One region of the Nocardia sp. NPDC055029 genome, then DNA from elsewhere that is predicted to be linked to it. Evidence: riboswitches for the same ligand, from Rfam matches in the RefSeq annotation. Region 1 holds a riboswitch; each other region holds the start of a gene.
What was found. A riboswitch is a leader RNA that binds a small molecule or an ion and turns the genes downstream of it on or off. The one in region 1 is predicted to bind S-adenosylmethionine.
Positions count from the first base shown of each region.

Region 2: linked by a shared signal. The riboswitch ahead of ACWF9G_RS05155 (ABC transporter substrate-binding protein) and the one ahead of ACWF9G_RS21045 (ABC transporter substrate-binding protein) in region 1 are both predicted to bind S-adenosylmethionine.
Region 3: linked by a shared signal. The riboswitch ahead of ACWF9G_RS01480 (bifunctional o-acetylhomoserine/o-acetylserine sulfhydrylase) and the one ahead of ACWF9G_RS21045 (ABC transporter substrate-binding protein) in region 1 are both predicted to bind S-adenosylmethionine.
Region 4: linked by a shared signal. The riboswitch ahead of ACWF9G_RS28445 (aminotransferase class V-fold PLP-dependent enzyme) and the one ahead of ACWF9G_RS21045 (ABC transporter substrate-binding protein) in region 1 are both predicted to bind S-adenosylmethionine.

Region 1 is NZ_JBSGVQ010000024.1:97,692-100,891, forward strand. Features, by position in the region: gene ACWF9G_RS21040 (ABC transporter permease) at 1-392, opposite strand, end outside; gene ACWF9G_RS21045 (ABC transporter substrate-binding protein) at 395-2,014, opposite strand; SAM riboswitch class I at 2,031-2,125, opposite strand; gene ACWF9G_RS21050 (hypothetical protein) at 2,338-3,036, shown strand.
Region 2 is NZ_JBSGVQ010000004.1:77,874-81,073, forward strand. Features, by position in the region: gene ACWF9G_RS05145 (MFS transporter) at 1-718, opposite strand, end outside; gene ACWF9G_RS05150 (FMN-dependent NADH-azoreductase) at 696-1,322, opposite strand; SAM riboswitch class IV at 1,541-1,657, shown strand; gene ACWF9G_RS05155 (ABC transporter substrate-binding protein) at 1,699-2,862, shown strand; gene ACWF9G_RS05160 (ABC transporter permease) at 2,862-3,200, shown strand, end outside.
Region 3 is NZ_JBSGVQ010000001.1:384,270-387,469, forward strand. Features, by position in the region: gene metX (homoserine O-acetyltransferase MetX) at 1-347, opposite strand, end outside; gene ACWF9G_RS01480 (bifunctional o-acetylhomoserine/o-acetylserine sulfhydrylase) at 344-1,660, opposite strand; SAM riboswitch class IV at 1,741-1,851, opposite strand; gene ACWF9G_RS01485 (TetR family transcriptional regulator) at 1,915-2,655, opposite strand; gene ACWF9G_RS01490 (MFS transporter) at 2,789-3,200, shown strand, end outside.
Region 4 is NZ_JBSGVQ010000042.1:1,744-4,943, reverse strand. Features, by position in the region: gene ACWF9G_RS28450 (AAA family ATPase) at 1-830, opposite strand, end outside; SAM riboswitch class IV at 1,096-1,210, shown strand; gene ACWF9G_RS28445 (aminotransferase class V-fold PLP-dependent enzyme) at 1,259-2,575, shown strand; gene ACWF9G_RS28440 (excalibur calcium-binding domain-containing protein) at 2,725-3,200, shown strand, end outside.

The sequences.
Region 1 (3,200 bases):
GGCCGCCGCGTGTAGGTGGCGGCGAACGCCAATGCGGTGCCGCCGATCGCGGCGAACACCAGGGCTAGCAGCGCCAATCCGAGAGTCGGGGGCAGGGCGTCGCCGAGCGCTTCGGTCACGGGCTGACCGGTGCTGATGGACCGCCCGAGGTCACCGCTGACCGCATTGCCGAGCGCGGTCACATACTGCTCCCACAGCGGCTTGTCCAGGCCGTAGCGGGCCTGCAGTTCCGCGATCGCCGCCTTGTCGACGACGGTGCCGGGCCCACCGCCGTCGGCGGCCATCGACACCGGATCCGCAGGCAGCAGGTAGAGCACGACGAAGGAGATCGTGAACGCCGCCCACAACACCCAGAGCGCCTGCAGCACCCGGGAACCCACGTATCGGCTCATGATCAGCGCCCGCTCAGCCAGGTGTCGAAGAACTGCAGCCGGGCCGAGGCCTCGAACTTCAGATCCTGGGTGGTCGCGGCCGCGCCGATCGCCTGGGACAGCTCGACGGTGGGGATGTAGAGGCCGTTGTCGAGGATCTGCTGCTGCGCGGTCTTGATCAGCGTCGCCCGTGCGGCCGGATCATTGGCGGCCAGCTGCTTGTCCAGGGTCTCGTCCAGCGCCGGGATCGGTCCGCGGGCATTGAGGTTGCGACCGGTGATCGAGAAGGGCGTGCGCAGGATGTCGCCGTCGGCGCGGGTGGAATTGCCGTAGGTGGCGTCGTAGTCCTTGGAGTTCATCTTGGCGGTCCACTCCGGCAGCGACACCAGGTCGAGTGTCAGGTCGACGCCCACCTGGCGAAGCTGCTGCTGCACCAGCTCCAGGATCGCCTGGTTGCCCGCGAACACCTGGCTGAACGTCACCGAGAAGCTCAGGCGCTCACCGTTCTTCGCGCGGATGCCGTCGGCGCCGGGAACCCAGCCTGCCTGGTCGAGAATCGACTTCGCCTTGGCCGGGTCGTGGGGAAGTTGTGCCGAGAGATCCGCGTACGCGGGTGTCGCCGAGGCCAGCGTCGAGGTCGCGACCTTGAACTGCGGGCCGAGCACGGTGTCGACGAGCTGCTTGCGGTCCAGCGCCGGCAGCAGTGCCTGGCGCACCGCCGGATCGCGCAGCGGGCCACGAGTCACGTTGGGGTGCAGGCCGAACGGCGTGCCGGGGTTGGACGTGGACAGCACCTGGCCGCCGACGGCCTCGATCTGCGGTGCGTCCTGGGGCAGCGCGTCACTGATCGCGTCGAGCTGACCGGAGACGAGACTGCCGGTGCGCACCCCGGATTCGGGGACGACGGTGAACTCGATCCGGTCCAGGTACGCCTCGCCCTGATGCCCGAATACCGCCGATCCCCAGTGGTATCCGGCCCGCTTCGCCAGCGTCACCGAGACGTCCTGCTTGTAGCCGGCGTAGGTGAACGGCCCGCTGCCGATATTGTCGCCTGCGCACCTGGCCTCGGCCGGTTTGGCATTGGTCGCCTTGGCGAGTATTCCGAGCTGCGGTGTGGAGGAGGCCTGCAGGAACTGCGCGTTGGGCTGGCTGAATTCCACTCGGGCGGTGAGCTTGTCGACCGCGGTCGTGCCGACGTAGTTGGTGAGGTAGCTCGTGCCGAGCGGCGCCTTCGCGCCACCGAGTTTCACGATCGCGTCGAAGGTGTCGCGCACCGAGTCCGCGGTGACCGGCGTGCCGTCGCTGAAGGTGACGCCGTCGGCGAGCGTGAACGTGAACACCTTCGCGTCGGAGCTGACCTCCCAGCTGGTGGCCAGCCACGGCGTGATCGCGCCGGTCTTCGGGTCCTGATCGGTGAGCGAGTCGACGATCTGACGGGCGACGTAGATGGACTGGTTCGAGCCCGCCTGCGCCGGATCCGAGCACGACGGCGCCTGCGACAGGCCGTAGCGCAGCGTGCCGCCGGGCTGGGGCGGACCGGCCTGCCCACCCGAGCCTGCGCTGTCACTACCGCACGCGACCACGGAGGTGGCGACGGCGAGAACGCCGGCGACAGCGGCGAGACGATGATGGGGACCGATCACGGGGTGCACTTTCTTCCTTCCATCGAACCCGGCGGAAGCACCCACACCCGGGGAACGGGCGGGTTGCTGCGACGTCGTCGAGCCGGGTCTCTCGGTCGCTCTGGATGGTTGTGACCGGCCGCAGGGGCCGGTACCGAATCAGCATGTGGCACTGGCGGGATCCTTCACAACGGTAAGGATCAGCGTGAGCGCAGAGCTTGGAACGCGGGGCGTACTCGGGCACACTGTGCGACGCGCCGACGGCTCGGTGCCATCTCACCTGCGCGGATTACGCCCGGTACGGGAGTAGCGTCGGATGTCTTCGCGTCCATGAGGAGTGCGCCGTGACCGAGCCGCGTCGTTTCACCACACTGACCACGCTGGCGGCCTGTGCCGCCGCGCTGCTACTGGCCGCGCCTACCGCGGCGGCGGCGCCCGAGGTAACCAGGGATGCGCCGGCGGCGCAGACGGCGGCTCCGGGCGACCTGCTCGGCGCGTATCAGACCGTCGTCGACACCCTCGAAGCGCTCGGCGTCCAGCCGTTCCTGTATCCGACGGTCGCCGCGAACTGCGCCGGTGACGACCTCGGCCTGATCCCCGCCGTCGCGGGTGCGGTCCCTGGCCCGTGGCCGGCGAATACCGTCCAGGTCCCCGGCCTCGACCTCACCGCCGTGAAGTCCGGCCAGACGATGTTCACCTTCCTGCCCTACGGCCTGTCGCCGGACACGGCCACCACCAAGACCTCCGGCATGCAGGTGGCCTGGCTCAACATCAGCACCGGCCGCGGTGGTCTGGCCTCGATGGGCTCGATCACCGACATCGTCCGCGCGATGGTCCCGCCCGAGGTACCCGTCGAACTGCGCCCCCTCGCCGAAACCGCCATCCGCGACTTCCTGTTCACCGCCATCCCCGTCGGCGGAGTGCGGGCGGTCCCCGTCGACACCGGCCACGGCACCGTCCTGGCCGCCGTCTTCGGCACCACCGACAACGCGGGCCGCTCCTGCTTCTTCTTCCCGACCGTCGGCATCACCGAAGTCCCCTGATCGTCTCAGTCCGCCCGCGCCGCTCGACGTTCTCGGCATGGACCTCTCCGCTGCCGTCGCCTGGTGAGGTCATGGGGCAGGCATGGCGGGCGGCCAGTCCCGATGCCAGATGACGTGGCCGCTCTCGCTGCCCCCGACTACACGGCCATGCGCGACTCACTCGA
Region 2 (3,200 bases), on a different contig from region 1:
GCTGGACGCCGGTGTAGATGCCGACGAAGGAGCCGAGAACGGCGAGGCAGCTCAGGTAGAGCAGGGTCAGGCGCGGGGTGCGCAGCAGGGTGGCGAACGCGGTGAACACCGTGCCAGCCGATGCCGCGGCCGGGCGCTTGCCCGGCTCGAGGACGGCGTGCAGCACCACAGCCGACACCGCGAAACTCAGTGCACCGGTGACGAATACAACTCGCCACCCGAACACGTCGTCGATGACCTGGGCCAGCACCTGCGCGATCACGCCCGCACCGAGGAACGAGCTGGTCAGGCAGGTCAGGGCGAAGACGCGTCGGGCGGGAGCGATGCGCTCGGCGAGGTAGGCGAAGGCCGCGGGGGCGAAGAAGGACGCGGTGAGTCCTTGCAGAATCCGGGCGGCGAGTCCGGCGCCGAGGTTCGGTGCGGCGATCACCACCAGCGTGGACACCGCGGTCGCGGCGAGGCCGGTCACGATCACGGGCCTGCGCCCCCACCGGTCCGACAGCGGCCCGGTCACCAGGAATCCGGCGCCGTAGGCCAGCCCGAACGCGGTGCTCGTCCAGGTCGCCGCGGCGCGGGAGGTGCCCCACGCCGCGGCCAGATCGCCCAGAATCGGGAGCACCACGTACAACTGCCCGACGACGAGAATGCCGACGGCGCAGATCGTCGCGACGGTGCGCCCGGTCGGCGCCCACGTCTCAGTAGTCGCCGGCGAGCTCACGCGCACGTTCCTGCGCCGCGGCGAAGCCGACCTGCGGGTCCTCGGTGAGCACGGTCGGGGCGAAGCGGATCTCGGCGACGTCCTTCACGCCGATGAATCGCAGCCAGTCCTGCACGAACGGGGTGGCGAAGTCGTTGCCGAACTGGATCGGCACGCCCGGCTGGTGCACACCGCTGGTGTACACGGTGACGGCCCGCTTGCCGTCGAGCAGGCCGCTGTAGCCGACCTCGGGATCGAAGCCGAACGCCCACCCGGGCTGGGTGACGATGTCGACGTACTGCTTGAGGATGTAGGGCACCCCGTGGTTCCAGATCGGGATGTTGACGACATACAGATCGGCGGCGGCGAACCGGTCGAACACGGCGCGTGCCTGCTCCCAGGCGGCGACCTGTTCCGGCGTCTGCTCCGACCCGGTGAACACGGCCAGTTTGGCCGCGGCCGCATCGGTGCCGAATTCGGGCAGTCCCGCGTCGAACAGGTCGAGCGTGTCGACCTGCAAGCCGGAATCCTTCGCGGCGAGCGTTTCGATGAAAGTCTGCGCAATGGAGCGGGATTGACTGAATTCGCCGCGTGCGGAGGCATTGATGTGCAGCAGAGTGGTCATGGGGAATAGCAGTACCGAGCCCGCGGACCCGCGACAATGATTTGTCGCACGCTGCGCTGATCCCGCCGCGATTCCCGACCGCCCGGCGCGGCCTTTTGTCTCGAGCTGATCGCAAACCCGCGGCGCGCCGATGCCGCAGCTAGAGCCGTATCCGGCTGTCCCGGAACGGTATCGAACACGATCGTGGCGCCCGGACCTGCTGCTACATTTCCTCCCACGGTCACGAGTATCAGCAATTTCGAGCCCCGGCTCGCTGATCGGCAACCCTCGCTTGGCGGTGGGGTGCCCCGGGTGACGACCAGGCGCTCTCGAAAAAGAGAGCGCAAGCGCTGAATGCCCGGGGTTCCCTGGCGTCCGAATTCGAAGGAAATCATCAATGAGCAAGTTCTCGATCGGCTCGCGCCGTCGTTTCAAGATTGTGGCGGGTGCGCTGGCCGCGGTGAGTGTGGCGGCCGCGGTGGTCGGTTGCAGCGACGCGGGCGGCGGTGGTTCCGCGGACGGCCCGGTGTATTTCGGCGTCTCCGGTCCGCGCACCGGTCCGTCCGCCGAGTACGGCCGGTTGTGGCAGCAGGGCTTCGACCTCGCCCTCGACGAGATCAACGCCGCGGGCGGCATCAACGGCCGCAAGGTCGAATTGAAGTGGGAGGACTCGCAATCCGACCCCAAGCAGACGGTGCCGATCGCCACCAAGTTCGTCGACGACTCCTCGATCATCGCCGAGCTGGGCGACTTCTCCTCCCCGGCGTCGATCGCCGCGTCGCCGATCTACAACCGCGGCAAGCTCGTCCAGTACGGCTTCACCAACTCCGCGGTGGACTTCACCAAGGCCGGTGCCTACTCGTGGAGCCCGTCGATCACCCTCGACGTGTTCCAGGAGCGCAATGCCGAGTGGGTGAGCAAGAAGGCCAAGAAGGTCTCGGTGGTCTACCTCGAAACCGACTGGGGCAAGCAGGCATTCCAGTTCTTCGAGAAGTTCGCCAAGCAGAAGGGCGTGGAGATCGTCTACTCCTCGCCGATCCTGCCCGACTCCACCGATGTGAAGCCGATCCTGATCAAGGGCCGCGAGGCGAACCCGGAGGCGTTCGTGCACCTGGGCTACGGACCCGACGGCGCGCTGGTGGTCAAGCAGCTGCGTGACGTCGGCTTCACCGGTCAGTTCTTCGGTGGTCAGAACACCCCGCAGTTCATCTCGCTGGCGGGCGCGGCGGCCGAGGGCGACATCGTCAACGGCATCTTCAGCCCCGCCGACCCCGACCCGAAGGTGCAGGACTTCGTCACCAAGTTCCGCGCGAAGTTCAACACCGACCCCGGCGACTTCAACGTCTACGCCTACGACGCCCTGAATGTGGTGGTGCAGGCGGCCAAGAAGGGCGGGGCCACTCGCGAAGGCGTCCTGGACGGCCTGAAGACCGAAACCCGATTCACCGGAATCGGTCTCGGCACCTTCGCGTTCGATCAGGAGACCCGCCGCCCGAAGGGCGTGAGCCCGCGCGAACTGGTGCTGACGGGCGGTAAGTTCGTCCCGACCGGCAATCGCTGATGTTCGACACCCTCGTCGCCGGTGTGGTCCACGGCAACGCGTACGCGCTGCTCGCCGTGGGCATCACCCTCATCTTCGGCGTCACCAATGTCATCAATTTCGCGCACGGCGCCGTCTTCGCGCTCGGGTCGATCCTTGGCTGGTGGCTGATCGCCGAACAGGGCTTCCCCCTGTGGCTGACCATCGTGTCGGTGGTCGCGATCACCGCGGTGGTCGGCATCCTCATCGACGTCCTGGCCGTGCACCCGCTGCGCAAGGCGCCCGCCATCGCGGCATTGCTGGCGACGGTCGCGGCCGGGTTGATCATCGAGAACCTGACCCAGATCGTGTTCGGCCCG
Region 3 (3,200 bases), on a different contig from region 1:
CTGCCTTTGCAGCCGCCGAGCACGTTGGTCGCGATCACACACCATTCGTCGGTGTCGATCGGCGCGCCGGGCCCGACCATGCCCTCCCACCAGCCGGGCTGCGCGTTGTCCGCGCTGGCGATGACATGCGAGTCACCGGTCAGCGCGTGTTCGACGAGCACCACATTGTCGAGCGTGGGCGAGAGCTCGCCCCAGCGTTGCACCGCCAGCCGCACATCGGGGAGCACGGCGCCGTTCTCCAGCGCCACGTCCCCGATGGCGACCACGCCGAGTCGCCCGTCCGGCGGTGGCAGCAGGGCCACACCGGTTGCGGGACGGGCGATCGGCGATTCGGTGCTCACAGTCACGTCGTCGCCGCCGCGAAACCTGCGCGCAGATCGGCCAGGATGTCGTCGATTCCCTCGATGCCGACGGCGAGCCGGACCAGCCCCGGAGTGACGCCGGAGGCCAGTTGCTCTTCGGGCGTCAACTGCGAGTGCGTGGTCGATGCCGGGTGAATCACGAGAGAACGCACATCACCGATGTTAGCGACATGGCTGTGCAGGCTTAACGCGTCCACGAACTTCTTGCCCGCGTCGACACCGCCGCGCAGCTCGAACGCGACGATCGCGCCCGCGCCCTTGGGTGCGAGCTGCTTGGCCCGCGCGTACCAGGGCGAGGTCTCGAGCCCCGCATAGTACACGGCCTCGACGCCCGGCTGCTCGGCGACGAACTTCGCCACGGCCTCGGCGTTGGACACGTGCCGTTCGACCCGCAGGCTCAGCGTTTCGATGCCCTGGGCGATGAGGAACGCGTTGAACGGCGACACCGCGGCACCCAGATCGCGCAGCAGCTGCACGCGGGCCTTCAGCGCGAAGGCGGGCGCGCCAAGGTCGGCGAACACCGCGCCGTGGTAGCTGGGATCGGGCTCGGTGAAACCGGGGAAGCGCGCGTTGCCGTCGGCGTCGCGCACGGTCCAGTCGAAGGTGCCGCCGTCGACGATCGCGCCCGCGACCGCGGCGCCGTGCCCGCCCAGGTACTTCGTGGCCGAGTGCACGACGATGTCGGCGCCGTTGGCCAGCGGCTGGATCAGGTACGGGGTCGCGACGGTGTTGTCGACGATCAGCGGGATACCGGCCTTGTGCGCCACCTCGGCGATGCCGGGGATGTCGAACACCGCGCTGCTCGGGTTGGCGATGGTCTCGCCGTAGAAGGCCTTGGTGTTGGGCCGGATGGCGGCCTGCCACTGCGCCAGGTCGTCGGGATCCTCGACGAAGGAGACCTCGATGCCGAGCTTGGGCAGCGAGTAGTGGAACAGGTTGTACGTGCCGCCGTAGAGGTGCGGGCTCGACACGATGTGGTCACCGGCGCTGGCCAGGTTCAGGATCGCGTAGGTCTCGGCGGCCTGGCCGGAGGCCAGCAGCAGCGCCGCGACGCCACCCTCGAGCGCGGCGATGCGCTGCTCGACCGCGTCCTGGGTGGGGTTCATGATCCGGGTGTAGATGTTGCCCGGTTCGGCGAGACCGAACAGCGCGGCGGCGTGGTCGGTGTCGCGGAAGGTGTAGGAGGTGGTCTGGTAGATCGGCAGTGCCCGCGCGTTGGTGCTCGCGTCGGGGGCCTGGCCCGCGTGGATCTGCTTGGTCTCGAAGGACCAGTTCTCGGGCAGGGCAGAGTCGGTCATGAATTGCTCCAGGATTGTTTGCCGGTGTCTCGCGTCAGCTGGGTCGGATCGACGGACAACAACACATGGGGGCCTCCTGCAATGCGCGCTTGCTCTCGACCTTCGAGAGCCCGGTCATCACCCGGAGCACCCCACCGCAGCTGGAGGGTTGCCGACCAGCGAGCCGGGGCTTGGCGCTGGTACTCATGACCTTGCCGTCATGTTAACCGGCCATCGTGTCAGCGCGGAAACTTCCCCCGGTTTCGTCGCCTGGATCACTCCGCCGACGGTGTGCCGACCTCTGGCGTGTCGCCGTCGGCGTGCGCACCGCAGACGCGGCGAAGCTCGTGGTAGGCGCGCAGGATGGCGGCCTTGGTCACCCCGGCGGCGGCTTCCGGCGTCGAGCCGAGCAGCTCGTCCTCGATGGCGGCGAGCGAGAGGTGGCACAACATCTGCCAGGTGCCGGCCACCACCCGGACCGAGAAGTCGTCCGGCGTGGTCGCCATCCGCTCGGCGAGTTGCGCGCAGACCGAGACGTTCTTCTTCTCCGCGTATTCGAGGGCGCGCGCGTTCACGGCCTGGCTGGTCCGCATGATCCGCTGCATCTGCTGGAACTGGCGCAGGAACCGGATGCCGTCGGCCTCGGCCTCGGTATCGACGACCTGCAGGTAGGCGTCACACAGCGCCTTGAGTTCGTTGCCGGTGCGCGGTTGCCCGGCGAGTGCGACGGCGACGGTGCCGCCGAACTCGTCGATCGGCGCGAGCACGATGTCTTCCTTGAGCGGGAAGTAGCGGTTGACCGTGCGCGGGGAGACATCGGCGCCCGCGGCGATCTGCTCGACCGTCGTCGCGTCGAAGCCCTGTGTTTCACACAGTCGCAGCCCGACCTCGATGATCGCCGCCTTGGTCTGGAGCTTCTTGCGTTCACGCAGGCCCGCAGGCACGCGGTCGGCCGCGGTGGGGCCTGCCGGTTCGGTCGCCCGGTCCGCGCCGATCGGAGTGGTCGAGTCCAGCATCCCTCCAGATTACCGTCCTGCCTGATTTGTCTGTCCCTTCCCGTCAAATGGCGCAGTCAGACATTTTGCTCTTGACGCCAATTGTCTCGTGGTGCCAGGATTAGGCCAGCCTTCGAGTGACTAGGAGTCCGTGGTGACCGGCATCGAGATAGACGCGAAACCAACTGATACACAACAGAATTCGACGCGATGGTGGGCGCTGGCTGTCCTCGCCTCCGCACAGTTGATGGTGATCCTCGACGCCACCGTCGTCACGATCGCGCTCCCGTTCGCCCAGAAAGACCTCGGCATCAGCGAGGGCGACAAACAGTGGGCGCTCACCGCCTACACCCTGATCTTCGGCGGCCTGCTGTTGCTGGGCGGGCGGATGGCCGACTACCTCGGCCGCAGGCGCATCTTCCTGATCGGCCTGGTCGGGTTCGCCGCCGCGTCGGCGCTGGCCGGGCTCGCCCAGGACGGGTTGCAGCTGTTCCTCGGGCGCGGCTTGCAGGGCGCGTTCGCGGCGTTGCTCGCGCCATCGGCACTGTCGCTGTTGTCGGTGACGT
Region 4 (3,200 bases), on a different contig from region 1:
GCGAAGCGGCGGATCGCCTCACCGCGCTGCGTCGTCTCCGGCAGCTCGAAGCAGACGGTGACGTCGAAGCGCCGCCACACGGCCGGGTCGAGGAGCTCGGCGTGGTTGGTCGCGCCGATCACCAGACCGGCGCCCGACGGCCAGTCGTCGATCTGCTGCAGCAGCACCGTGACCAGGCGTTTGAGTTCGCCCACATCGCGGTCGTCGTCGCGGCGCTTGGCGATCGCGTCGAGTTCGTCGAGCAGCAGCACGCAGGGTCGTTGCTTGGCGTAGTCGATGGCGTGGCGCAGGTTGGTGCCGGTCTTGCCGAGCAGGCTGCTCATGATCGTGGCCAGGTCGAGCACCACCAGCGGCAACTCCAGCTGATGGGCGAGCCAGGCCGCGGCCATGGTCTTTCCGACGCCGGGCGGACCGACGAAGAGCAGGCTGCGCGCCGGGGTGAGGTCGGCGGCGGCGAGACGGTCGGCCTGCTTGCGTTCGTCGACGATCTGGGTGAGCACCCGGTAGGTCTCGGCGGGCAGGATCGGCACCTCCGCGGTGGCGCCGGGCGGCACGACCCGCAGCAGCGGCAGGCGGCTGTCGCCGTCGACGGGGATCGGCGTATCGAGTTCGGCGCGTAGCGGATTGGCCCGCGTCGGGTTCTGCCTGAGCAGTCCGATCAGGGCCTCGGCGAGCTCGGGGCAGTCGGTGCGATGCCGGCGCGCGGCGCGGCGGACGAACATCGTGACGTCCTGTTCGCGGCCTGCCATCGCCAACCGAGCAAGGTGGACGAATTCGTCTGCTAGATCGGCGTTCACGTCCGCCGGTGTGGAGCTCAGGGCGTGTGACATGGTGTTCTTCCGATCGAAGGCATGGACTGATTTCGGTTCACTCGATCGTACGGCGTCCATCGCGGGCAAAGTTCACCCCTTGTGTACCGGTTTGACATCAGAACCCACCCGCAGCGCCACGTTGATCTGCCGAGTCGTCGGCGTAGCCGTCGCCTTCGTCGGATGCTAGTTGCGTGGCGACCCGGCGTCGGCGATTCCTGTCGGTTCGGGCGTGCCGATGGTGGTGGTTGACAGCTCCCTGGATCGTCTGTCACTCTCGTCAACAGGTCACGAGTACCAGCGACAAGCCCCGGCTAGCTGGTCGGCAACCCTCCTCCGCGGTGGGGTGCTCCGGGTGACGACCAGGCCGCCGTCCGCAGTGGGCGCGGCAAGCGCGGACTCGCAGCACCCTTTTCGGGAACGAGTCCCTGAGCCGACGGGATTTCGTCATGACCGCAGTAATCGACCCCACCTGTGCCCTGGCCGCCGTGTCCGGCGCCGACCTGCAGGTTCCGCTCGTGCAGGGCGGCACAAGCACCTACGCCAACTTCGACTACGCGGCGAGCGCGCCCGCGTTGCGGCAGGTCACCGACCGGATCTCGCAGCTGCTGCCGTACTACGCCAGCGTGCACCGCGGCGCGGGCTACGCCTCGCGGATCTCCACCGAGTGCTACGAGGCCTCGCGTGGCGCCGTCGCCCGGTTCGTCGACGCGTGTGACGACCAGGTCGTCGTGTTCACCCGCAACACCACCGATTCGCTGAACCTGCTGGCAGGCTGCGTGCCCGGGGAGACCGTCGTGCTCGATATCGAGCATCACGCGAACTTCCTGCCGTGGACCGCGCACGGTCGTCGGGTCGTGCAGGCCGCCGACACCGTCGAGGAGACGATCCGGCGGGTCGTCGCCGAATTGTGCAGCAAGCCCGCCGCATTGCTCGCGGTGACCGGGGCGTCCAATGTCACCGGTGAGGTGCTGCCGCTGGAGCGGCTGGCCACCATCGCCCACCTGTGCGGCGCGCGGATTCTCGTCGACGCGGCGCAGTTGGCCCCGCATCGCCGGATTTCGCTGCGTGAGAACGGGATCGACTATCTCGCCTTCTCCGGGCACAAGCTGTACGCGCCGTTCGGCGCCGGTGTGCTGGTCGGCAGGCGGGACTGGCTCGACGCGGGCGAGCCGTACCTGGCCGGTGGTGGCGCGGTGCGCGAAGTCGGTGTGGAACAGGTCGAGTGGGCCGCGGCACCGCAGCGGCACGAGGCGGGCTCGCCGAACGTGCTCGGCGCGGCCGCCATCGCCGCCGCCTGTGACGCGCTGGCCGCCATCGATCCCACCGAACTCGTTGCCGGCGAACGCTTTTTGGCCGACCGTCTGCGCGACGGTTTGGCCGCGATTCCCGGCGTCGACATCGTCCGCATCTGGTCCGACAGCCCCGACTGCGTCGGCATCGTCGCCTTCACCGTCGCCGGCTACGCCCCCGGCCAGGTCGCCGCCTACCTCTCCGCCGAACACGCCATCGGCATCCGCGACGGCCGCTTCTGCGCCCACCCCCTCCTCACCCGCCTCGGCCTCGACGCCGCCCTCCGCGCCAGCATCGGCCTCGGCACCACCGCCACCGACGTAGACCGCCTGATCACGGCCATCGCCACCCTCACCGAATCCGGCCCGACCTGGACCTACGCCACCACCGAAGGCCTCTGGAACCCCCCCCCCGAAACCCGCCCCCTCACCGCCGATTCCCCCGCAGGCGCCGCCCCCTGCCTCATCGGCTGAACCGAGCCACCGTCGCGGCGGGCCCAACGGCCCGCCCGCTTCGGCACGCCGTCCTCGAGAATGTTTGACGCGCCGCAGAACTGGGTAACGGGCCTCTGGCCAGTCGCGATGAAGCCCCGCAGAAGTGCTCAGACACCTTAGGGGAAATAGTGACTCGACCGAATCAGCCGCCTGATCCGTGGGCTCGTCCGCCCAGGCCACAGGACAAGAAGCGCCGCTGGCCCGTGGTGGCCGGGATCGGAGTTGTCGGAGTGCTTGGTCTAGCCGCGATCGGCGGTCTTGCTGAGGACGAGTCTGCGCCCGAGGTGCGTAGCTCGGCTACCTCGACTACCCGCATCGCCGAAACATCCACAACTACAATCACTTCGACGACAACAACCCCGCCGCCTACCGCTACGACAACCACCGTCGTGCCCCTGGCGACCACCACCGTCGACATCCCGGCGGCCCCGATCGCCCCGACGACTACGGTCGAACTGCCACCTCCACCGCCGGTGGTCGCCCCTGCACCGACGACGACAGTGCCGGTACCAGCACCGCGTATCGAGGCGGTCCCCGAACCGGATGCGCCGCCCGCCCCCAGCGCCTATTACAGGAACTGCGCCGCCGCCCGCGCAGCCGGCGC